DNA from 2 places in the Dechloromonas denitrificans genome. Region 2 is predicted to be linked to the other one. Evidence: predicted binding sites of a transcription regulator. Region 2 holds the regulator's gene; the other holds the start of a gene.

Region 1 (12,119 bases), 820 kb from region 2:
TGCATTGCTCATTGACTGTCTCCTTTTATAGGTTTTGCTACCTTTGCCGACCGCTAGATGCGCGGCCCAATCCGTCCTGCTATTCCTTCAACAACTGGCCGCTCGCTGTAAATACGACCTCTCCCGCGGTCGACCGCGCAATTGCCGTCATTCCGGCCCGATCCGGCCGGGTGGCCAGTTCGAAATGTTGTCCGCCATCCTTGCTCGACAAGGAAGCGCCACCCAGACCAACCAGACGTACGCTTCCATCACCGCGCTGAACGATGCCGGTCAGCGATTGCTGCGTGCCACTCGGCACCTCATGCCAATGCAAGCCCCGATCGGCGCTGCGATAGACATGGCCGCGCATGCCAGCCATCAGCAGACTGCCGTCGGCCAGTGCCGCACCGGTCCAGAACGAACCCTTGTTGTCGGTCTGCACCGCTGTCCAATGGGCACCGGCATCTTCCGAACGGAGAATGGTGCCGGCCTCGGCGGCGACGAAAAGCAGGCCCTTGGCACCGGGCACCAGTTGCAGCAGATGGCGCTCGCCGGCCTCGCCTTCCAACAGCGTGCGCTCGGACCAGTTCTTGCCGCCATCGCGAGTTTCCAGCGCCAGCCCGAACTGGCCGACGGCCAGCCCGTGTTCGGCATTTTCAAACCAGACCGACATCAGCACCTGATCCTGACCACGACTGTCGCGCAGCACCTGCCAGTTTTCGCCACCGTCGCTGCTGCCGATCACCGTGCCGTCGTGGCCGACGGCCCAGCCTCGCTTTTCGTCGATGAAGAACACCGAGGTCAGCGGGCTGCGCGTCGGTACGCTGGCCTGACGGAATACCTTGCCGTCATCCGATAGATTGATCAGGCCGTAATCGCCGACCGCGACAATGCGCTGCCCAGCGCGGGTTGCCGCGTAGATCGGCGCCTTTTCCGCATTGACCAACTGCGGAGCCTGGCTGAAATAATTGCCCACCGAGGCCGGCGTCGTCGCGGTCGCCGCAATCAGCGGGACAGCAACAACGGCGGCAAGGGAAAGCGCCAAAGCCTTGAATTGCATCTTCACTTTCTTTACTCCGTTCAGTGGCCGATGGCCGGTGCCTTGACCGGGCCGCGACGTGGGAAGAGGGAATCCAGCTTGACGGCGAAAGCCGGCAGCACGGTGATCGCCATCAGCATGTTGACCATGAACATGAAGGTCAGCAGGATGCCCATGTCGGCCTGGAACTTGAGCTCCGAAAAACCCCAGGTGGCGACGCCGACCGACAGCGTGATGGCGGTGAAGATGGTGGCCACGCCGACTTCGCGCAGTGCGCCCTCAAGCGAAACCTTCATGCTTTCGCCACGCGCCAGGTGAATCAGCAGGCGGTTGTAGATGTAAAAGGCGTAATCAACGCCGATCCCGGTCGCCAGCACCATCACCGGCAAGGTCGCGACGGTCAGGCCGATATCCAGACTCTTCATGAACCAGTAGCCGAGGAAAGTGGCCACTGTGAGCGGCAGGCAGCAGGCCAGCATCGCCCGCCAGTCGCGGTAGGCAAGCAGGACCAGCACGATGATCGCGGCGTAGACATAAAGCATCATCGGCAATTCGCGTGCTTCGACTTCCTCGTTGGTCGCCGCCAGCACACCGACATTGCCCGAGGCCAGACGCAGCGTGACACCGAGCGCTTCCGGGTTGTATTTCAGGCGAAAATCCTTGATTGCGTGGATCGCCGGTTCGATGGTCGTTGCCTTGTGGTCGGCCAGGTAGATATTGGCTGCCATCATCGTGCACGCCCGGTTGAACAGGCCGCCGGCTTCCGGCAGATAACCGATGGCCACCTGCAGCGCCTTGGTATCACGCGGCAAGGCCGCCATTTTCGGATTGCCTTCGTTGAGCCCGGCATTGGCAAACTTGGCCAGCCCGGAGAGCGACTGGACCGACAGCACGCCCGGCACCTGCCCCATGTACTGGCTGAACTGGTCGATGTAGTTGAGGACCTCGAAGTTGTTGCAGGAATCGTTCGGCGTTTCAAAAACGACCGTCAGCACATCCATGCCCAGATCGAAGCGCTTGACGATATTTTCGACGTCCTGGTTGTAGCGCGAATCGGGGCGCAGTTCCGGCGCCCCCGGCTGCAGCGCACCGATGTGGCGACCATGGCTCTGCCAGACGGCCAGGCCGAGCAGCACGACGGCCGCCGCCAGCACCAGGCGGGCATGGTTGATGTCGGCGATGAAGCCGAGACGCTGGATCAATTCGCCGCGCTTGTTCTGGATCGATTCCAGATGCAGCGCGTATTTCTGCGAGAAGCGGAAGTACGAAGCAACGACCGGCAACATGATCAGGTTGGTGATGATCTTGTAGCCGACGCCGATCGACGCGGCGATACCCAGTTCGCGGATCATCGGAATCGGGATCATGACCAGCGTGATGAAGCCGACAAAAGCCGTGACCAGCGCCAGCGTGCCGGGAATGAACAGACTGGAGAAGCTTTCACGCGCTGCCGTGATCGAATCCGCCCCTTCGGCCACCGCCTTGGAAATGGCGTTGATCTGCTGAACACCGTGCGAAACGCCAATCGCGAAGACCAGGAAAGGCACCAGGATGGCCAGCGGATCGAGGCCGAAACCGAGCAGGGTCAGCGTACCGAACTGCCAGACCACCGAAACCATCGAACAGAAAATCGGCAGCAGGGTAAGCAAGACCGAACGGCAGTACCAATAGACGGCCAGCGCGGTCAACAGCGTGGCGAGGGCAAAAAAGCCGGCCACGCCCTTGGCGCCATCGGCGATATCGCCAATCTGCTTGGCGAAGCCGACGATCTCGATTTCATGTTCCGGCGTTTCCAGCTTGCCGCGAATATCGGCTTCGAGCTTGGCGGCCAGCGCCAGGTAGTCGAGTTGTTCGTGCGTAGCCGGGTCTTCTTCAAGCAGGTCGGCGACGATCATCGCCGCGCTGCCATCGTTGGCCACCAGATTGCCGGTGTAGCCACCACGCGCCGCACGGTCGCGAATGACGCTGATCTTGTCGGCATCGAGCGCCTCGGGCGTTACCGTGCCACCGATCACATCCTCGGCCTGGAAGCCTTCCTCGGTCAGTTCATAGACACGCGTATTCGGTGTCCACAACGATTGCACCGAACGGCGATCGACGCCCGGCAGATAGAGCACCGCCTCGGTCACTTCATGCAGTTTTTTAAGCGAAGCCGGCGTCCAGATATTGCCGTCGCGCGCCCGGACAACGACCATCACCCGGTTGGAACCGAAGAGCTGGGTGCGATATTTGAAAAACGTATCGGTGTATTCATGGCCTTGCGGCAACTGCTTGTCGAAGCCGGCCGACATGTGCAGGCGCGAGGCCAGGATGCCCATGCCGACGGTCAAGGCCAGCAGAAGCAGCAGGGTGGTCGCCCGGTAGCGGAAGAAAAAATCTTCCAGGCATTTTACGAAACCTACGATGCTCGACATCGGATTTAACCTCTAATGAGCCACTGCCGGACCGTCCGGTTCAGGCAGTGGTCGGGCAGCCCCTTGTCAGGGACAGGAAGGGCTGCCCTTAAAACGGATCAGAACGCGTAAGAAACCGTCGCCGTGGCCACATCACGATCGCGCAGCACGTTGAGATTGCCGCCGCCGAAGAAGTTGCTGTAGCCGAAACCGACCTTCCACTTGTTGTGGTAATCGAAGGTCAGGCCCATCGCCAGTGCCTTGCGTCCTTCGACAAAGGGCACGGTGTTCGGGCTGGTGCCTTTGACGTCGTGGTAGAAGTCGACAATCGGCGTCGCCGTCCAGCCCGAGTTGAAGACATTGGCGTAAGTCAGACTGACTTCAGCCACGTAACCCCAGGAGGTCTTGTCCGGCATGGCGTAGTTGTTGAGCAGGTAAGGCACGGCGCCGGACAGATCAAGCTCCGGGTAATGCGTCGCCGCCACTTCAAACAGGAAAGCGCCATCCGCCGCACCGAGTGCCCGCGTAATCTGGTTCGGCAACCAGGTGAAAGCGGTCATATGAGCCTGGAACTTCTTCTCGCCGACATAGCCGTTGGCCATGGCATTCGAGGTGTAGTTGTTCGACAGCGCCGCCAGGTTGTATTGCTGCTTGGCCTTCGAACCGGTCTGCGTCGGCACCGTCGGGTCAATCGCCACACTGTCTTTCGGCCGGTACGACAATTCCGCCCCGAAAGCCCAATCACCCACCTTGGTATTCATCGACAAGCCGTACAGGTCGAGATCCTGACCGTACTGCTCAACGGCCGTCATGCCGAGCACGTTGGCCGCCCCATTGACCTTGAAGCCGACGAAGGGCAGCTTGTCGTGGTAGCGGATGTAGTAGGCCGCGTACTCGGTATCGCTCCCGGACGGCTTGTAGCGCATATTGACGCCATACTGGCCGCCACTCGGCTTCTGGCGTTCGGTCGGGATCACCCCGGCGCCGCCACCGGCCTGATTGATCGAATCCAGCGTCCGGCCACGTGTCGGATCGTAGTCGCCGGTACCGCCGACGCCGAGACTGGAGGGAATGAAGGCACCGCGCCGGCCGCCCTTGCCGAGGAAGTCGGCGGTCGACCAGTAGCTGCCGGCCGGGTCGAGTTTGAAGCTGTTCCAGGCAAACTGGTAATAGCCTTCCATCGACACCCCCGGCAAGACGGCGGTGTTGAGCGAGATCATCGGGGCCGGAATGAGGATTTCCTTGACCTGGGTTCCGGGGATGTGGGCCTTGCGGATATCGAAAGCATGGATCGAGTTGATCCCGCCAAAGATGAAAATATCCTCGCCCCAGTTGATCACCTGATTGCCGACCTTCAACTTGGCCGAGTTGCCGGCCCAGTTAAAGTCTTTCGAGACCCACAGATCGAGCAGCGAAACGCTCTGCCGCAGGGCTTTCTTGGCATCGTCGTCAAGCGGCGTGCGGTCGGTATGGATCGCCGCGAAATCGGACGACCAGGTCATCCGGCCGAGCGCCGCCCAGTTGCCCCGCTCGCCGAGCGAAAGTTCATGCGTGCCCTTGAGGACGGCCGAAACGATGTCGCCTTTCTTGTAGTTCAGGTTGCCGTCATCGATGTTGGTGTAATTGAAATCGCCGTTCGAGCTGGCGGCATTGCCGTTCACCCGTTGCCCAAGTTCGCCGGAAGTCGGCGCGCTCCCCCCGGAGTCACGACCGATAATGGTTTTGTCCGGCGACTGCATGCGTCGCTGAACGCCGACCGAAATGGTCGAATCGAAGGTGCCGCTCATCCCGTTGTCGAGATCGAACTTGAACGCGAAGGCCGGATTGGCCAGCCCCAGGCCGATGGCGGCAAGCGCCAGGGCGACCGGGGTACGGCGCAGGATTGCTGTGCTGTGCATGGAATTCCCCTCTTTTTTATGGTTGACCGCGATCAGCGGTCACCGGCCCGGCGCAACTCGTCGGATTCGAAACGCTTGGCATCGATACGACCTTCCTGCCCGGCCAGCCAGTCGGTCGGCTTGCTTTCCTGGGTCGCGTTCTCGGCCATGTAGCGATTCACCGTCAGATCCCAGGACATGAATTCCTGGCTGACACAGGCACCGAGTTCAACCGCCGGATAGAGCGAACCTTCCATCACGCGCCAGAGCTTGCCCTGAGCGTCGTACTGGTCGGCGGCGAGCAGCATCCAGGTGTCTTCGTCGATATAGAAGGTGCGTTTGGCAAACATGTGGCGCATGCCCTGCTTGACCGTTGCTTCCACCTTCCAGACGCGGTGCAGTTCGTAGCGCATCAGGTCACGCTTCGGATACATGCCTTCAAAGACCTCGGACAACTTGCGTTTGGCGACAAATTTGAAGCTGTTGTACGGCACATACATTTCCTGCTTGCCGACCAGTTTCCAGTCGTAGCGGTCGAGCGCCCCGGCGAACATCGGGTATTGATCGGCCGTTTCGAGGTTTTCGTAACCGGGGATCGGGTTGTCGTACTCAAAAGCCGGCAGGCGACGGACACGACGCTGTCCCGGAAAATACATCCAGGCATCATTCGACTTGCTGAGGAAGTAATGCGCCAGAATGATCTCGCCAGTCCGCGAGGCCGGCGCCGTCGCCAGATTGAGCAGCTTCATCTGGAAACCGCCGACATCCTCGATCGACTTGGCCTTGGCCGACGCAAACGGCGTCATCACGACCTGATCCTGGGCCAGGCCGTAAAAGCTGCCATCCGGATTAATGAAGTTGGTCTGGTAATACTCGAAGCGACCTTCGCCCTGCCAGCGCAGACGATGATTCCATACCGCCTCGGCGCCATTTTTCGGAATAGCGAACGGAAAGCCGCCGCCGACGGCCTGTGCCAGATTGTCCTTGCCGTCGCCAGTCAGCTTGGCCGTGGTCGCGTTGATCCGGGTTTGACCGTAGACCGACTCCGGGTAGCCGCAGCTGCGATGCGTCGGATAGATATCCATCCGGTAGCCCTTGCGTGTCTTGATTAGTTCGATCTGGCCGGCCGAGAGCTTGTCCTTGTATTTATCGACGTTACTCGCATCAATCGAATACAGCGGCTTTTCCGCCGCAAACGGATCGACCCGCGCATCGCCCAGCTTGTGCTTGCCCTTGGGCAAGCCGCCCTCCCATTTCGGGATCGTGCCATCCTTGTTGCCGGCCCGTTCAGCCCCGACCGGCGTCAGTTCCTTGCCCAATTGTGCCGCTTCCTGCTCGTTGACCGCAGCACAGGCCGTCACCGCGATGCCGAACACGCCGACAAGCAGCGTGAACAGCGGTTTTACTCTGTTGGTCTTGTTCATTTTTGATTCCCTTCTCTCGAAATACATGAATCACCCCGAAGCCGCCGACCGAACTCAGTCGATGGCAATGCCCTGCGCCTGCAAACGTTTGATGATTGCCTCCCGCTCGGCCGCGACATCAGCCAATGGATTCGCCCGCAACTGCGCCACTTCCCGCTGGGTATAAGGCGGCGTAGCAGCCGGCATTTCGTTCTTGCTGAAGGTCTTGAGAATCCAGTTCATCAACTCGGCCGTCTGGCCGTCGTTGAGTGCCGACTGGGCCGTCCCCGGTACCTGGATCAGAAACTGCCGACCACCTTCCACCTTGAGAAAATGGCCGAGCGCCCCACGCATGCTCGGCACTCCCGCCCCCGGGCTGCCGGTGGCGTCCTGGCCGTGGCAGCCAGAGCAATGCAACATGAAATTCATGCGCGGCGAACCTGCGTCATTCGCCGACAACGGGCCGACAAACAGACCCAGCGCCAGCAACAAGATGGTTTTTCGCATGCCTCAACCTCCGCTCGCAGCCGGCAAACGGCTGCGCAGTTTGTGAGTTTCGTTCGGTGTCCCACCGGCCTGGCGAACAGCGGCGACAAACTCCGGCGTCAACCAGCCGAGATCGCCGACCGCCTCGTAACTACCGAGGACATGAGTCAGGACGCTGGCAATTTCACCATCCGACAACTTGGCGAAAGACGGCATGTTGCCGGTGTAGCGCACACCGCCGACATTGATCGCCCCGACCATGCCGGTCAGTGGAACGCGGGCCAGATAGGCCCGGCCCTCGGCGGTGCTCGCATGGCGACCGATATTGCCGGCCAGCGGCGGAGCGACCCCGGGGGCACCAACTGCTTCCACCTGATGGCAGGCGACGCAGTGCGTAGCGTAGAGCCCGGCCCCTGCCTTGTCCTGAGCCGACAGGGGAGCCGCAGCAAGAACCAGGAGGGCGGCGGAGAGCAGTTGGCGCATCGGGATCAGCCTCGTTGCTCGCCGACGCCAACGATGGCGGCGACCGTGCAATGGTAGGCATTGCTGCCGTTGGCCATGCACCAATTGATGTCGTTATGGACCCCGAGGCGATAACCCGGACGCTCACGCTCATTGCGGTTGCAGGCGCAACGGCCGCACATCGTGACACCGCAGCAATCGTTGTAACTGATCAGGTAATCCTTGCCATCACCCGGATTGCGGCAGGTACCGACCCAGGTCACCTTGGAAATCTCGGTGCCCGGCGGGCAGCTCGAAATCGTCCCGCCGCAGCAGGTACAAAGGAAGCCGTCCAGGGCGCAGTAGCGCCAGTAGTCGCAGCTGGTGTCGTCCTCAACCGCCTTTTTGTTTTCGCCGGCATGCGCCGTCGGCATCATGCGGTCGAAAGGCAGCACCGGCAGAATGAATGCGGTACCGACGAAGAGCTTGCCGACCTTGACCAGCGCGCTGCGGCGGGAAGCCGACTGGGCGACACGGCGGGTCTTGCGCTCGAAGAAATCATCTAGCCATTTCACGTTTGTTCTCCTTGTGTTCGGTATCGATCAGGCGCGCTGATCGATGAATTCCTGGATCGAAGCCACCCCGGCTTCCTTGGCGGTAAAGAGGCTTTCCAGCTGCTCGCGGGAATTGACCAGGCCCTTGCCGCGAATGCGACCGTCTTCGCCGATCAGTACGGCGTAGGGCAGCTTGGAAATGCGGTAGGTCATGCCCAGGTCGGTCGACAAGGCATAGGGGAAGCTCTTCAGGTCGGCCTTGCGGTAGAACTCGGCGTGTTCCGGCAGGTCGCCGTCACTGGCCAGCGCCACATCGAGCCAGCCCTTTTCGACGTTCTGGATCGACTTGAGAACCGGCAACAATTTCTTGCACACCGGGCAGGTTGGCGAGAGGAAGAAGAGCAACTGGCTGCGGCCGGTATGGCCTCCGACGCTCAGCTTGCCGCCACCAATCGAATCCAGCGTGAAGGCCGGAGCGACTTCGCCGACTTTCGGCCCCTGATCCATCATCAGCGCCCCCATCGGCGCGACACGCTCGTAGAGAATGCCGATCTGGCGAGCCAGGGCGAGCACGACGACAACCAGACCAAGGACCACGGCCCAGAGAAAAACATTGGAAACAAGCATTGCTTCGTTCATGGCATTTCCTTTTCTATTTGCGAACAGCCAGCGCCAGCGGGGCGTTGGTCATCAGTTGATTGGCCGAGACATAAATACCGACCAGAGCGAGTACGGCACCACCGACCGTCAGGTAATCGGCCCAGACCAGCGTGCGGGCAACGCCTTCCTGCATGGCCAGGGCGACCATGCCCATCAGCAGGCCGTTGCGCACGACCAGTGCCCAGGACAGCGGCTGGCCGGACAAGCCGCCGCAACCGCAGTCGATCTTGGTATGGCCGCGCAGGACATTGATGGCCACTGCCGAGGTCACCGTTGCCAGCAACAGCAAGGCGAGCAGACCACCGATGAAGGCCATTTCCGGGAAGAGTAGCAAGCCGCCGGCGGCTAGCTCGACGATGGGCAGCACACCGGCCACCAACGGCGAGAGGCGTTCGGGCACCAGACGGTAGTTGTCGACTGCTGCCGAAAACACCAGCGGGTCTTTCAACTTGTGCCAGGCGCCGACCAGCAGGACCACCGACAAGGTCGCCCCGAGCGCCCGTGTCACCACCGGATCGGAAAACAGGGAGAGAATGGTTTCCATCACTGCACTTCCAGTTGCGTCGGGGTGTCGCCAAAACCAACGGCAGCACCGACCGGCTTCAACTTGCGACCGCCGTCGAAAGCGGCAACACCGGCTTTGGCGCTATCGAAGGCAAAGACGCGCGGCGCATCGCCCTGACTGACCGCCAGCCCGGTTGCCGGGGTGGTTTTGGTACGGCTGACACGCGTCTTGGAGGCCAGGTCGTAGACCCAGATTTCACGCGCCCCTTCCTTGTGGCTGCCTTCAAAGCCCTTGGGGTGCATGCCGACATACAGCGTGCCGCTGGCCTGGTGCAGGGCGACCGGCTGGTAACCGCCGGGACGCCAGCCTTTTTTCACATCGGCGTCGTTGCCCAGTTTCCAGAATGTCCCCGGAACCGCGGCTTCGCCACCGACATTGACGGTCACCGCATTGCCCTTGTAGGAGACAAAATGGTAGTTGTCGCCTTCCTGCGCAGCCGAAACGAACAGCGCATCCTCATCCGGATCGAAGAACTTGACGCTCTTCTTCTTACCGACCGGATTGCCGTCGTTATCCAGCGAAATGGTCAGCATCGTGCCGTCGCCGCACAAGGTCGAGAAACGGTTGGCGGTCTGCGCCGGATAGACGATGTAGCAGCCCGGCGTCTGGATTTCGCTGACCTGCTTGCCGGTCTGGCGATTGACGATACTGACCGAAGTCGCCGGCGTGGCGTTCTGGACGATGATGAAGCGCCCATCGGCCGAGGTCCGCAAGGTGCCGCGATAAGGCAATGCCTGGGCATGACGCGCGGAGTAAGGAATTTCTTCCTTGAGCGCCAGGGTCTTGGCGTCATACACGAGGATTTCCTCGATCCGTTCGCCACGATTCAACTTGCTGTAGTACGTCGTCACCGCATAGAGCTCACTGCGGTCCGGCGACAAGGTGGTCTGGGCAAACATGCCGGTAGACACCATGCCCTCGACCTTCAGGGTGCGCCCGTCGATCACCGTCAGCTTGCCATCGGCCAGATGCGGTAATGCGACATCGGTGTAGTACAGGCGGTAGGGATGGGCCGGCGCCAGTTTGCCGACCGTGATCTCATCGACCGGCAACTCGGCATGCGCGGGTAGCGCAGCCCCCAGCGCTGCCAGCAGGGAAAGTAGAACTGCTCTCTTGGGTATCACCAGCGACCTCCTTTTTGTTATCGAATCTGGACCGGAACCGGAGCAAATTGATGCTCTGGCGGATGGCTCAAATTGTTGTCTCGGGGAGAAGGAAGGCGGTATCCGAAATCGGAACCGAAATCCCGGAAACTGGCTATGCAGTATCCGGAATCGGAAAAGTCGTCACTTCAAAGATCAAATTCTTGACCTGAGACAAAGCCGGGCCGACCAAAAAATGACCTGAAGCGACACTCGGATCAGGCCATCCAGGTACCTGGCAAATAACCGACTAAAACACTGAGTCAATCGCTGCCAGGGCAATTGGCACAGCTTGTGCTGAAAATACTGGGCAATCCGCGGCAGAACCGCCAACCATCAAACACGAACACCACTAACCTAATGATTTTTAAATATAAATTTAAAATGAAAGGTGATTTTCAACTGCCAAATCTGGTGCACTTGCATTTCTCAACGCACCAATCCGGCCTGTAAACCAGGCGCCAAATCGATCAACAGCAAATCCTGAATATCCGGAATCGGAAAAATCAGATTGTCACTATTCAAGATTGATTCCACTAAACGAAATTTCTCTACTATCCTTAAGGGCATAGTGTTCGATCTGCCAGTTGATCGTACTGAACAGCCCGATGACTGAAAGTGTCTTTGTATGCCCCACAGCGCCGCCACCCAATACTCGTTTCAAAATCGCATTACACGCGACTCGGATGAGCACGCCGAAGCGCTGAAAGACTGGGACCAGGTCTACGATCAGTTATCGCCCGGCAACTTCGAAGGCAAGGTTGTCGACCTGCGTTTCAAGGGGCTGCAGATATTTCGCGAAACGACCAATCGTTCGGTCTCGCAAAGCGGCAGCTCGTGGAATGGCTGTTTCGTCGTCGGCATCCCGGTCAGCATGAAAGGTACCGGCCTGTTTGCCCGCCAGGTCCTGACCCACGATTCAATGCTCACATTCCACAGCGACCAGGAATTTTCGCTGACCTCACCGGAACATTTCGATGTCGTGGCACTGGCCATTCCAGAAACGACCCTGCTGGACGCCATGCATCCCGAGGCGCAGGACCAGTTGCGCCACGTGTTCCCCAAAGCACCGACCGTCATGGTGGCCGAACCCCAATTGATCAACGAATTGCGCAGTTGCCTGCTGTCGATTTTCGATCCGGCCAGTTTTGAACCCGCCCTGCTCCGCTACCCGCAGGTACAGCGTGCCATGAGCTCCGCCGTGATCGGACACCTGGCCGAAGTCCTGCACGCCTCCAGCCACGCCCCCTTGCCAACCCGCTCGTTCAAGGGACGCTGCCACGTTGTCAAGGAAGCGACCGATTACGCGCTGTCAAACACATCAGAACCGATCACCGTCGCCGACCTGTGCCAGAAGCTGAACATCAGCCGGCGCATGCTCAACTACTGCTTTCAGGAAGTGCTAGACACCAACCCGGTGCACTACCTGCGTTCGCTGCGCCTCAACGGCGTGCGCCGCGAACTGCGCCAGCCCATGCCGTCGCACACCCAGATTCGTGACATCGCCGGCAAATGGGGCTTCTGGCATTTACCGCGCTTCGCCGCCGAGTATCGTGCCCTGTTCGGCGAACTGCCGTCGG
Region 2 (12,119 bases):
CAACCACTTGGCGCCAATTTCCGTCACCTTGGAACGTTCGGCTGGATACTGGTTACCCGACAGTTGGTAGAGATCGGCCGTCGGGCTGAACGAATCGCTCCAGCCGAGGTAGTAGTGCTGCGCCGCCGAAGGCTGCCACGAGAGGCCGGTACGGTAGCTGTTTTCGCCGAAATCACCGCTGAAGTTGCTGACCACGCCGGTATTGCTGACCGATTGATAACCGGAACGCATTTCATCGCGGCGGATACCTGCGGTCAACTTCCAGTCACGGACAAATTCGAGCGTATCCTGGACATAAGCACTGTAGGTATCGCCGTTATAGGTATTCGGCGAGGCAGAGGTGTAATGACCGGACTTGTACACCGGATTGGCTGCCGTCCCGAGATTACGCAAAGCCCAGCGCTTTGAATCTTCCTTCAGATACTCCACGCCGGTAACGAGTTCGTTACGCATGCCGAAGATATTGAATGCAGTATTGAAATCGCTCTGGATGACAAAGTTGTCGGTATCGAATTCACGCGTTTTTGCACTGCCGCCGTTAACCGATGGAGCACCATTCTGCGGCGCGCCAGCCCAGTAGGAGCGCTTGTAATTTGCGGCACGCATGACGGTGCGCCATTGCGTATCGGGCGAAATCTTGAACAGGTAGTTCAGGGTCGTGACATTGGTCTGGCTTTCATCGAACTGACCGCTGACACCCCAGTAAGCCCCCGACTTGCCGTAGTTGGATTCGGGCTTCTTGGCCTGACCGTTGAAGGGCACGCCATAATCCGGACGATCATTGGTCTGCAACCAGAAATGGCTCAAGGTCAGTTCATGCTGCGTACCCAGGCCAAAGGCGATGCTCGGGGCAATGCCCTGCCGATGGATTTCCGGCGTCGTCCCGGTCACCGGGTTGGAGCGCGAACTACCTTCGTCACGATTCATCAGATTGAGGCGCAACGCGGTTGTTTCGCCGATCCGCTGATTCAGGTCGGCCTTGGTTTCGAAGAAACCATCGGTACCGAAACCGGCGCTGACCTTGTTAATACCGTAAAGCATCGGGGTCTTGCTGACCTGGTTGATCACACCGCCGGCCTGACCGCGGCCAAACAGCATGGCGGCCGCACCGCGCAGCACATCGACCTGCTCCAGGTTGAATACCTCACGGTCGTACTGCGCCGTGTCGCGAATACCGTCGAGGTGCATGTCGCCGAAGGTATAAAAACCGCGCAACATCATGTTGTCGCCCGAACGACCGCCTTCCGCAGCATTGAACGAAAGACCGGAGACATTACGCAACGCTTCGCGCAACGAATTGGCTTCCTGCTCCTCCATCAGCGAACGGGTAATCGTCGTGATTGCTTGCGGCACATCGTGCGGGTCCTGAACCACCTTGCCGACACGGGTCTTGCTGGCCCGATAGCCATCCTGCTGCTCGGCATTGGCTTTGACGGTCACCGGGGCAAGTGTCGCTTCCTGGGCGACAGCCACCCCTGTGACCCCCATCAGACCGACGAACATGGCGGCCCCCAGCGGCAAAACCGGGCTGGAGCGATCAGTCGAACAGGGAGTTGAAGACAAAGGCCCGGCTTTTTCCCGGGCGAGCAACTTGGTTTTTTTCACGGACAGTCCTTTAGCGAGTCATTGAGGCGGCTGGCTGGCGAAAGGCTGGCTTGCCGAATTCTGCGTTTGAGAATCGGTCGACCGCAGCAGGGCAGTCAGTGGACTACCCTGCTGGAAAAATACCGGACAGGCTCAAACAGTTTCTTTGAGAACCTGGCTGGCTGTGCAGAATTGGCTGGCTAGTTCATAAATAGAAACGAGAATGTATCTCATTTGTAAAAAAAGCTCAAGACCGACCCGCAGGAACAGCGTGGAAGACGCTCAATACACCTCGATACCCGGTTGCCCCTCCTGCACTTCGCCGATCACCGAAACATGGCTGAAGCCTTGCTGCAGGAAGATCGACAACACTTCCGTGACGGTATCGGGAGCGCAGGCAACGAGCAGCCCACCGGAGGTTTGTGGATCGGTCAGCAGGTGGCGGGCAGTGTCACCCAAGGCCTGATCGAAGACGATATCCTGTCCGTAACTCGCCCAGTTGCGCCCGGAAGCACCGGTAATCACACCGGCCTCGGCGAACTCCTGCGCCCTGGGCAAGAGCGGAATATCGGTAAATTTGACTTTGCCGCGCAACTTGCTGCCTTTGCAGACTTCGAGCAAATGCCCCAGCAAGCCGAATCCGGTGACATCGGTCACGGCATGCACGCCGTCCAGACAGGCGAGGACCGGCCCCGGCGTATTGAGTTGCGTGGTACTGGCCACCATGGCGGCGTAATCGCCCGGATGAAGCTTGTCCTTCTTGAGCGCGGCGCTGTAGGTACCGACACCGATCGGCTTGCCGAGAATCAGCTTGTCCCCGGCCTTGGCTCCGGAATTGCGCTTGAGATGATCCGGATTGACCAGACCGATGGCAACCAGACCGTAAATCGGCTCAACCGAATCGATGGTGTGGCCACCGGCGATCGGGATCCCTGCCGCACGACACACCGCATCGCCCCCGGCAAGAATCTGGCCGATGGTTTCGAGCGGCAGGACATTGACCGGCATGCCGACCAGCGCCAGTGCGAAAAGCGGCGTGCCTCCCATCGCGTAGACATCCGAAATGGCGTTGGTCGCAGCGATGCGGCCAAAATCGAAGGGATCGTCGACGATAGGCATGAAGAAATCCGTCGTTGCGACAATCGCTTGTTGTGCATTGATCTGGTAGACCGCAGCATCGTCGCTGGTTTCGGTACCGACCAGCAACTGGGGCGGGACGATGCCTGGCGGCATGCCGGCCAGGATTTTCTGGAGCACGGCCGGTGCAATCTTGCAGCCACAGCCGCCGCCGTGGGAAAGTTGGGTAAGTCTGGGTTTTTCGTCTGACACGGCTGGTTTCTCGTTACGAATGTTCAAAATGGATTATTCGGCATCGAAGCCGGCGTCCTCGATGGCTTCAAGCAAGGCAAGGCGCTGGATTTTTGCCGGGTCGAAAACAACTTTCGCCTCCCCTGCCTCAAGCGACACATCGGCTGAATTCACCCCTGGCATGGCCAGCAACAGCTGATTGATATTTTTGACGCAACCCTGGCAACTCATGCCGCCGACCTTGATCAACGTTTCTTCCATGCTTTACTCCTTGTTCAAAAACGGTTGCTGACGCAGCAACGCAGTCATCTCACCGGCAGGCAGCGGCCGGCTGAAATAATAGCCCTGGACCATATCGCAGCCCATATCGCGCAACAGGGCAAGTTGTTGTGCATTCTCCACCCCTTCGGCCAACACAGTCAGACGCAGATTACGCCCCATGCTGATGATGGTCGAGGCAATGGCCCGGTCATCCGGATCGCTTTCCAGATCGCGGATGAAGGAACGGTCAATCTTCAATTTACCGACCGGGAAACGTTTCAGGTAAGCCAGCGATGAATAGCCGGTGCCGAAATCGTCGAGCGAAAGCTCCACCCCCATCCGGTTGAGCGACGACAAGGTACCGAGATGGATTTCGGCATCATGCATCACCGTCCGCTCAGTCACCTCCAGTTCAAGCAAGCCGGCCTCCAGCCCGCTGGCAGCCAGCGCACCGGCCACCGCCTCGACAAAACCGGCTTGGCGAAACTGCACCGGCGCAACGTTGACCGCGACAATCATCTGCGGCAAACCGGCATCGCACCAAGCCTGCGCCTGGCGGCAAGCTTCACCGAGCACCCAATCCCCCAGCCGGTTGATCATCCCGGTTTCTTCGGCCACCTGAATGAAGCTGTCCGGCATGATGATGCCGAGTTCCGGATGCCGCCAACGAACCAGCGCTTCAACACCGACGATCAATCCGCTCTGCAGGCTGACCAGCGGCTGGTAATCCAGCGTGAATTCATTCAGGCGAAGCGCCCGCCGCAGATCGCTCTCGATCAGCAAACGCTCCAGCATCGCCGTGTTCATTGCGCTGGCGTAGAACTGAAAGGCGTTACGCCCTTGCTCCTTGGCCTTGTACATCGCTGTATCGGCGTTCTTGAGCAGGGTTTCGGCATCTTTTCCATCTTGCGGATAAAGGCTGATGCCCAGCGAGGCTGTCACGGTCAACTCGTGCCCACCGACAAAAAAGGGCTCATTGCAGACTTCGACCAGACGCCGGGCAATTTCGGCCGCAGCCCCGGAATGGGTCGATGGCAACGCAAAGACGAACTCATCGCCGCCCAGGCGGGCCAGCGTATCGACCCGCCGGACGACAGTCGACAAACGCTGGGCAACCGCGCAAAGCAGCTCATCGCCCAGGCTGTGCCCCAGGGAATCATTGATCCGCTTGAAATGGTCGAGATCGAGAAAAATCAGCGCCGCAGCCCCTTGCTCGCGCTCGGCGACAGCAAGCAACTGAACCATCCGGTCGGCCAGCAGACGACGGTTCGGCAAGCCGGTCAGCGCATCGAAATCAGCCAGCTCCCGCGCCTGCCTTTCAGCCGCGCGCTGGGCTGAAATATTGAGGACACTGGCGACCGATGCCGTCCGGCCATTGAACCGGGTGGATCGCCCCAGCAGGCTGACAGGAATCGATTCGCCATCCTTGTGACGAAGCGAAAGTTCGTATTGATGGCTGGAGATGCCCGCAGTCTCCTCAGCAAGGTGCTGCAGGAAAAGCGCCTGCTCACCCGGCACCAGCAGATCAAGCGGCCCCATCCGGTCAATCAGTTCATCGGCCGAATAGCCGATCAACTGGAGCAAATGAGCGTTGGCATATTTGAAACGGCCATCCTGATGGATGAAAATCCCGACCTGCGCTGCCGCCATCGCGGCATCAAACAGGGCGTCGTACTCCGCCTCGCCACCTTGATGCCCGGCGAGCACATTGGCAGCATCACCGAAAATCATTTTCCGGCCCTTTCTGCCTGTGCTTAACGGTCATCAAAACTCCTCTCAAAGCCCTATTTTTTCTCCTGCCGCAGCGCATTCGGCTGCCAACGTTTCAGAAGAAGCGAATTCGACACCACCGAAACCGAACTCATGGCCATTGCAGCCCCGGCAAAAACGGGGTTGAGCAAACCGAGTGCAGCCAGCGGAATACCTGCCACATTGTAGATGAATGCGAAGAAAAGATTCTGCCGTATCTTCCCCAAGGTGGCCGTGGATAGGTCGATTGCGTCGACTACACCGAGCAGGTCGTTACGAATCAGGGTCAGGTCGGCCGCCTCGATTGCCGCATCCGAACCAGCCCCGATCGCGAAGCTGACATCGGCAGCCGCCAGCGCCGGCGCATCGTTGATACCATCGCCGACCATCGCCACCAGCAAGCCATCCGCTTTCAGGCTGGTCACCGCGCTGGCCTTATCACCCGGCAGGATACCGGCACGAAACTCGACGATACCGGCCTGCGCAGCAATGGCGGCGGCCGTTGCCTCATTGTCTCCGGTCAGCATGACGACCCGAATACCGCGAGCCAGCAGGATTTCCACCGCCTGGCGGGAGGTTGGGCGCAACGCATCGGCAATCGCCAGCAAAGCCAGCACTTGCCGCTCATCGGCCAGCACGATCACCGTCTTGCCCGCTTGCTGCAAAGCCAGCACCTCGGGATCGGCTGAACAATCGAGCCAGTCGGGCGAGCCGAGGCGAAGCGCCCGGCCAGCCAGGATGCCACTCACCCCATGACCGGGATATGCCTTGAAATCCTGCGCTTTTTCGAGGTCGACCGTACCCAGGGCTGCCAGCACGGCTCGCGCCAGCGGATGCTCGGAATGCTGTTCAAGGGCGGCGGCAAGACGCAATGCCTCATCACTCGCCATGCGACGCGGGACGATATCGGTCAGTTGCGGCTGGCCGCAGGTCAGCGTTCCAGTTTTATCGAGCGCCAGAACCCTGATTTTTTTAGCCCGCTCCAGCGCTTCAACATTCTTGACCAGAATTCCGGCCCGAGCCCCCTGCCCCGTCCCGACCATGATTGCCGTCGGCGTTGCGAGACCAAGGGCACACGGACAGGCGATCACCAGCACAGCCACGGCATTGATCAAGGCGGCAGAAAAATCGCCGCTCTGCAACCACCAGCCAAGCAAGGTCAGGGCCGCAATTGCGCAGACAACCGGAACAAAAATGGCAGAAATCTGATCGGCCAGGCGCTGTACCGGAGCCTTGGAGCCCTGAGCCTCGCCCACCATCCGGATGATGCCGGCAAGCAAAGTGTGCTCACCGACGCCGGTTGCCCGACAATGCAGCGCACCATGCCCGTTCGCTGTCGCGGCAAAAACCTTGTCGCCCGCCTTTTTACCGACCGGCATGCTTTCCCCAGTCAGCATCGACTCATTCAGGCTGGATTCGCCGTCAATCACCTCGCCATCGACCGGGACGCTCTCGCCCGGACGAACCATGAAAATATCGCCCGGCATCAATGCTTCAACCGGCATTTCAACCCACTGCCCATCACGCTCGACCCGCGCCATGCGCGGTTGCAGGCGAACCAGCGCCTCGATCGCCTCCGATGTTCGCGACTTGGCCCGTGCCTCCAGTAATTTACCGAGCAGGACCAGCGTAATGACTGCCGCACCGCCTTCGAAATAAACGTGCTGCGCCAACCCGAGCAGGGTCACGACACTGGACAGCAACCAGGCCATGGTCGTCCCCAGGGCAACCAGCACATCCATATTGGCACCGCCGCCACGCAACGCTTTCCAGGCGCCATCATAAAAACGCCAGCCGATCCAGAACTGAACCGGTGTCGCCAGCGCAAACTGCAGCCAGCGAGGGAGTTCATTCTGGTGACCATGCTCGCCAAACATGAACAACATCTGGCCAAGCAAGGGCAAGGTCAACGCAACCGAAATCCAGAAACGACGAAGATCGCTGCGGTAAACACGGTTTTTCTCGGCTTTTTCGCGCTCGCGCGTCTGACTATCAACCCGAGTGGCGGAAAAGCCCGCCTTGGCCACCGCGGCGATGACCTGCGCCTCGTCTGCCGCCCCGGAAAAACGCACGCGGGCACGTTCGGCCGCCAGATTGACGTTGGCCTGCAAGCCCGGCTGGCGATTCAGCACTTTCTCAAGGCGCGCAGAACAAGCGGCACAAGTCATGCCTGCAATGGCAAATTCGACAACCTTGCCTGCGTTATCGTCGCTCATTTGACCAAGAGCACAGGACAATGCGCCAGGTGCAACACACGGCTGGCGACCGAGCCGGCGATCAAGCCGGCAATGCCACTGCGGCCATGCGACCCCATGACAATCAGGTCACAGCCAAGCTCGGCGGCAACCTTGGCAATCACCTCGGCCGGCTGTCCGACATGAATGTGGCTGGTGTGATAACGCCCCGCCTGATTGAGTGCCTCTTGTGCCGACAGCAAATCTCGCTGCCCTTCTTCAAGGTAATAGTCATGCAAAGTCTCTTTCCCGATATGCGCCTGCACACGGCCCATCGGAATCGGCGGATGCACGTTGAGCAGGTGGATTTCCGGCATCTCCCGGTACCACGAGGAATGAGCGATCAATTGATCAACGGCACGCAAGGCGCAATCGGAGCCATCAACGGGCAATAAAATTTTCATCAGTGGCATTCCCAAACAAAATTCAGCGAAGCAAGCGGATCAAACCCAGCATGCCATAAACCCCGAATCCCAGGACCAGCAATCCGGACACCAGACGCACGACGGAACGGCGAACAAACTCATTCAGCCGGGCCAGCACAATGCCAGCCAGCAAAAGGTTGGGCAAAGTACCCAAACCGAAAGCCAGCATGGTTAATGCCCCCCGACCGGCAGAACCAGCCGCCAATGAGGTGGCCAATGCACTATAGACAAGCCCGCAGGGCAACCAGCCCCAGAGCAAGCCCAGGGGAAAGGCCTGCAGCACATTGCCGGCCGGTAAAAAACGTCGGGTCAGAGGCTGGATCAAGCGCCACAAGGATTGCCCGGCTCGCTCCGTAAAGGCCAGGGCACGTGTAATACCGAGCAGGTAAAGACCGAGCGCGATCAGCATCAGATTGGCCAGCAAATAAAGTCCCAGCCGAACCGGAACCTGGCCTTCCAGCCCCAGGCTGGCAGCCCCCAGCGCACCGGCTATTGCCCCTGCTGCGGAATAAGACAGAATACGCCCGGCATTGTAGGCAAGCAGCAAGGACCAACGACCGGGAGCCCCCATCGAAAGAGCGCCGACAATTCCACCGCACATGCCGACACAATGCGTACCGCCAAGCAGTCCGACAAGGAAAAGGGCAAGGTAGCCGGAATCAGGCATGGCTGCGCAACATCCAAAAAAACAAGGCGGACAGTTTAACCTGTCCGCCTCTGCTGAACGCAGTGCTCAGATGACTTTCGAGTAGCGCGTCCGCTGGCGATCGGCGCGCAGATAACGGTCGAAGACCATTGAGATGGCACGAACCAGCATGCGTCCTGGCGGCAGGACGGTAATCCAGTCGCGCTCGATCTTGAGCAGACCGCCACGCTCCATTTCGCGCATATCTTCCAGCTCGGCTGCGAAATATTTGTGGAAATCAATCAGGTGAGCGCTTTGGATACTCTCGATGGACAACTCGAAGTGACACATCAGCGCCTGAATGATCGAACGACGCAGAATATCGTCTGCATTCAGTTCAATACCGCGGAACACCGGCAGCATCTGCTCGTCGAGCCGATCGTAGTACTCATCGAGCGTCTTGACGTTCTGGCTGTAGGTTGGTCCGACCTTGCTGATCGACGAAATACCGAAGGACAGCATGTCGCAGTCAGCGTAGGTTGAATACCCCTGGAAATTGCGATGCAAGCGCCCCTGCCGCTGAGCAATGGCCAATTCATCATCCGGCTTGGCAAAATGATCCATGCCGATAAAGACATAACCGGCTTCAGTCAGCTTCTTGATCGCCAGGGCCAGAATTTGCAGCTTGGTATCGGCCGAGGGCAAATCCGGTTCGGCAATCCGCCGCTGCGGCTTGAACAGGCTGGGCATGTGCGCATAGTTGTAGATCGACAGGCGGTCCGGATCCATCGCCAGAACACGTTCCAGTGTCCGGTTGAAACCCATGACCGACTGGTGCGGCAAACCGTAGATCAAATCGACCGAAACCGATTTGAAACCGTTGGCCCGCGCAGCATTGATCACATTCGCCGTTTCTTCTTCGGTCTGGACGCGATTAACGGCAATCTGAACACGTTCGTCGAAGTCCTGGACACCGACACTCATCCGGTTGAAACCCAGCTCGCCAAGCAAAGCCACGGTTGCCGTGTCGACCTTGCGCGGATCAACTTCGATCGAGTACTCACCGCCATCGAGCAACTTGAAATGCTTGCGGGTCTCGCTCATCAACTGCCGCATTTCGTCATGCGACAGGAAAGTCGGCGTACCGCCACCCCAATGCAGCTGGATCACTTCATGCTCACCGTCCTGACCGTCCAGGCTGGCGCTCTGCAGGGCAAGCTCCTTGGCAAGGTATTTCAGGTATTTGGCGCTGCGCCCGTGATCCTTGGTAATGATCTTGTTGCAGGCACAGTAATAGCAGATAGTGTTACAGAACGGTATGTGGAAGTATAATGACAGCGGACGGCTGATACCGCCGATGTTGCGCTTGCCGAGCCACAGTTTGGCAGCGTCAGAATCGAAAGCTTCGACGAAACGATCGGCCGTCGGATACGAAGTGTAGCGGGGGCCGTTGACGTCGAAGCGGCGAATGATCTGAGGATCGAATACGAGGTTTTCAGTTGCGAAATTCATTAAACATACCACCAAGAGTTGCACGGATTATGTTCGGATGGTGCCAAATCATGGTTGACATGGATCAAGCGAACGCAGGTTGATGATGCCCCAACAAACAGCTTCACAGGAAATTTCTCTTTCGGTCATCAAGACAGCGTGTTCGAACTGCAATCTGCGCGAACTCTGCCTGCCCTTCGGACTCAACATTAACGAGCTCGAACGCCTGGATGACCTGGTTTCGACCCGTCGTCGCATCAAGCGTGGCGACCACCTCTACCGGGCCGGTGAAACATTCGATGCAATTTACGCCATCCGTAGCGGCTTCTTCAAAACCGATGTGCTGCTTGAAGATGGCCGGGACCAGGTGACCGGGTTCCAGATGGCTGGCGAGTTGCTCGGACTTGACGGCATCAGCACCGAACACCACACCTGCAACGCGATCGCCCTCGAAGACAGCGAAATCTGCGCCATTCCGTTCTCGCAACTGGAAAGCCTGTCGCGTGAAATCCATACCTTGCAGCACCATTTTCACAAGGTGATGAGCCGCGAAATCGTCCGCGACCACGGCGTCATGATGCTGCTCGGCACCATGCGCGCCGAGGAGCGACTGGCCGCCTTCCTGCTCAATCTCTCGCAGCGCTTCACGGCACGCGGTTTTTCTCACGCCGAGTTTTATCTGCGCATGACGCGCGAAGAAATCGGCAGCTACCTCGGCCTCAAGCTCGAAACGGTTTCGCGGGCCTTCTCCCGGTTCCAGGAAGAAGGCCATATCGCCGTCCAGCAAAAACATATCCGGATATTGAATGTTAACGGGCTGAAAGCCCTGATGAATCATCATCCCAACTGACTACAAGCCAGGCAGTGGATTACGCGTCAGCGCAACACTGATGATGTAGGCGTAGGCGAGCAGCGCAAAAACCAGAAATACGGCGCGAATCGCCTTTGTCCTGCCCCGCTTGAGGGCAAACGTTCCAAAGACGATATAAGCCAGCAGCCCGAGAAGTTTCGCGGTCAACCAGTTGTTGGCCAATGGATATTGCCCACTCAATATCGCCAGCAGCACGGCACTCCCGAGCAAGGTCGTGTCGACAAAATGGGGAAGCAGCCTGACCAGGCGATGCTTCAGTAACGGCGAATCGGCAAGCATCCAGATTGCCCGCAGACAAAAGCCAAGACCGCTGAGCAGCACGCACGTAACGTGTAGGTGCTTGAGTGCCAGATAACTCATCACCGAGCCGCCAGCTTGAGCGCTATTTCAGCCGAATGCTTGCGATAGCGGGAAATGGCGAGGCTCAAATTAAATCCGAGCCAGCCATTGGCCACTGCAAAAACCACCCCGGCGGGACGTGCCAGCCATTCCGGGAAAAGCACAGCGCCAAGCAAAAGCACCACGGCCAGTGCATAGCATTTCATCTGCCGCTGCATGTCGACATCAGACAGGATCTTGTTCATGTTTGGCGCAACCACCTTGGCTTGCCCTTGGTTCTGCAAGTGAAGCCAAGCGAGGAATGGAACAATCTTGTAGAGCATCCCGATGATGAATGGGACAAATCCGCCAGCAAGTAATGTAATGCCAAAAAACAGGGTCCAACCATCGATTTCTGAAGCAGCCGGCCACATTGCTGCGGTCAACAACATCAAAAGTGCAAAAATGCTGGCCGCTAAACCGATTTGCCAATACCGGTAGGTGGCGTCAGCCCTCGCCCGCCGACGCTTCAGTTGAAGACGCAGGGTCAGCACAGCAAAAGCCAGTCCGAGCAATGCAGTTATCCCCTGGACAACGCGGATCATGTTCGGCATATCGAAAAATACGGCACCGCTCCAAAGCAGGACGATGAGCAACATGCAGCACGGGAAAAGCCAGCCTGGACGTGCGGGATAACCTGGTGTCAGCTGGAACATCGGCACAACCACATAAGCAATCGCTGCCAGCAGGACTCCGGCCCAAGCCCCAAGCCCCCAGGCTGCATGTAAATCCGCCAGCACGGGCAGCGGCAAAGGCCAGCCATGAGCCAGCCCCCAAGCCATCAGCACGCCAAGTCCGACCACGCCGGCCAACCCGGCCAGCGCAAGCTTCAAGCCAAGAATCGTCGGGCTGGTGGAGCGGACACCAATCAGGGCATGAGTTGTCGCTCCCAGGATCAGCAGAGCCGTCAACAAAAGCACTCCGGCCGCAACGCTGAGCAACAGCGGGCTTCCGAAATAGAAGCCGCCAGCCAGCAGGCCAGCGCCCAGCGTCAGCCCGATATGCAACATGGCCGAGAGGCGCAAGGGGCGCCACAGATTGGCCCCCGCCACGACAGGAAAAATCTGGACCAGCGCCCCCAGCATGACTTGCAGCATGAAGCCGACGGTCAACAAATGCGTTACGGCCAAGGTCCCCGGCATCCAGCGCGAGGAAAACAGCGAAGGTCCTTCTACGATCAGTAACAGACCGGC

The links. The regulator FNR, encoded in region 2, switches genes on or off when oxygen is low (the NO sensors DNR and NnrR bind a similar motif). The targets are predictions, from matches to a motif close to TTGANCTAGNTCAA.
Region 1: KI614_RS14830 (amine dehydrogenase large subunit) is a predicted target of FNR. The motif match lies at 10,704-10,717, and genes of this name have one in related genera.

What each region holds. Positions count from the first base shown of each region.
Region 1 covers NZ_CP075187.1:3,139,593-3,151,711, forward strand. The annotation lists gene KI614_RS14780 (aldehyde dehydrogenase family protein) at 1-12, opposite strand, end outside; gene KI614_RS14785 (WD40/YVTN/BNR-like repeat-containing protein) at 80-1,039, opposite strand; gene KI614_RS14790 (efflux RND transporter permease subunit) at 1,060-3,432, opposite strand; gene KI614_RS14795 (DUF1302 domain-containing protein) at 3,531-5,309, opposite strand; gene KI614_RS14800 (DUF1329 domain-containing protein) at 5,342-6,712, opposite strand; gene KI614_RS14805 (c-type cytochrome) at 6,767-7,198, opposite strand; gene KI614_RS14810 (c-type cytochrome) at 7,202-7,660, opposite strand; gene KI614_RS14815 (methylamine dehydrogenase light chain) at 7,666-8,193, opposite strand; gene mauD (methylamine dehydrogenase accessory protein MauD) at 8,221-8,811, opposite strand; gene KI614_RS14825 (MauE/DoxX family redox-associated membrane protein) at 8,825-9,376, opposite strand; gene KI614_RS14830 (amine dehydrogenase large subunit) at 9,376-10,521, opposite strand; gene KI614_RS14835 (helix-turn-helix domain-containing protein) at 11,168-12,119, shown strand, end outside.
Region 2 covers NZ_CP075187.1:2,323,061-2,335,179, forward strand. The annotation lists gene KI614_RS11050 (TonB-dependent receptor) at 1-1,605, opposite strand, end outside; gene selD (selenide, water dikinase SelD) at 1,867-2,913, opposite strand; gene KI614_RS11060 (heavy-metal-associated domain-containing protein) at 2,947-3,153, opposite strand; gene KI614_RS16410 (putative bifunctional diguanylate cyclase/phosphodiesterase) at 3,157-4,884, opposite strand; gene KI614_RS11080 (heavy metal translocating P-type ATPase) at 4,938-7,118, opposite strand; gene KI614_RS11085 (universal stress protein) at 7,115-7,540, opposite strand; gene KI614_RS11090 (sulfite exporter TauE/SafE family protein) at 7,563-8,228, opposite strand; gene hemN (oxygen-independent coproporphyrinogen III oxidase) at 8,295-9,698, opposite strand; gene fnr (fumarate/nitrate reduction transcriptional regulator Fnr) at 9,781-10,527, shown strand; gene KI614_RS11105 (SirB2 family protein) at 10,528-10,908, opposite strand; gene KI614_RS11110 (hypothetical protein) at 10,908-12,119, opposite strand, start outside.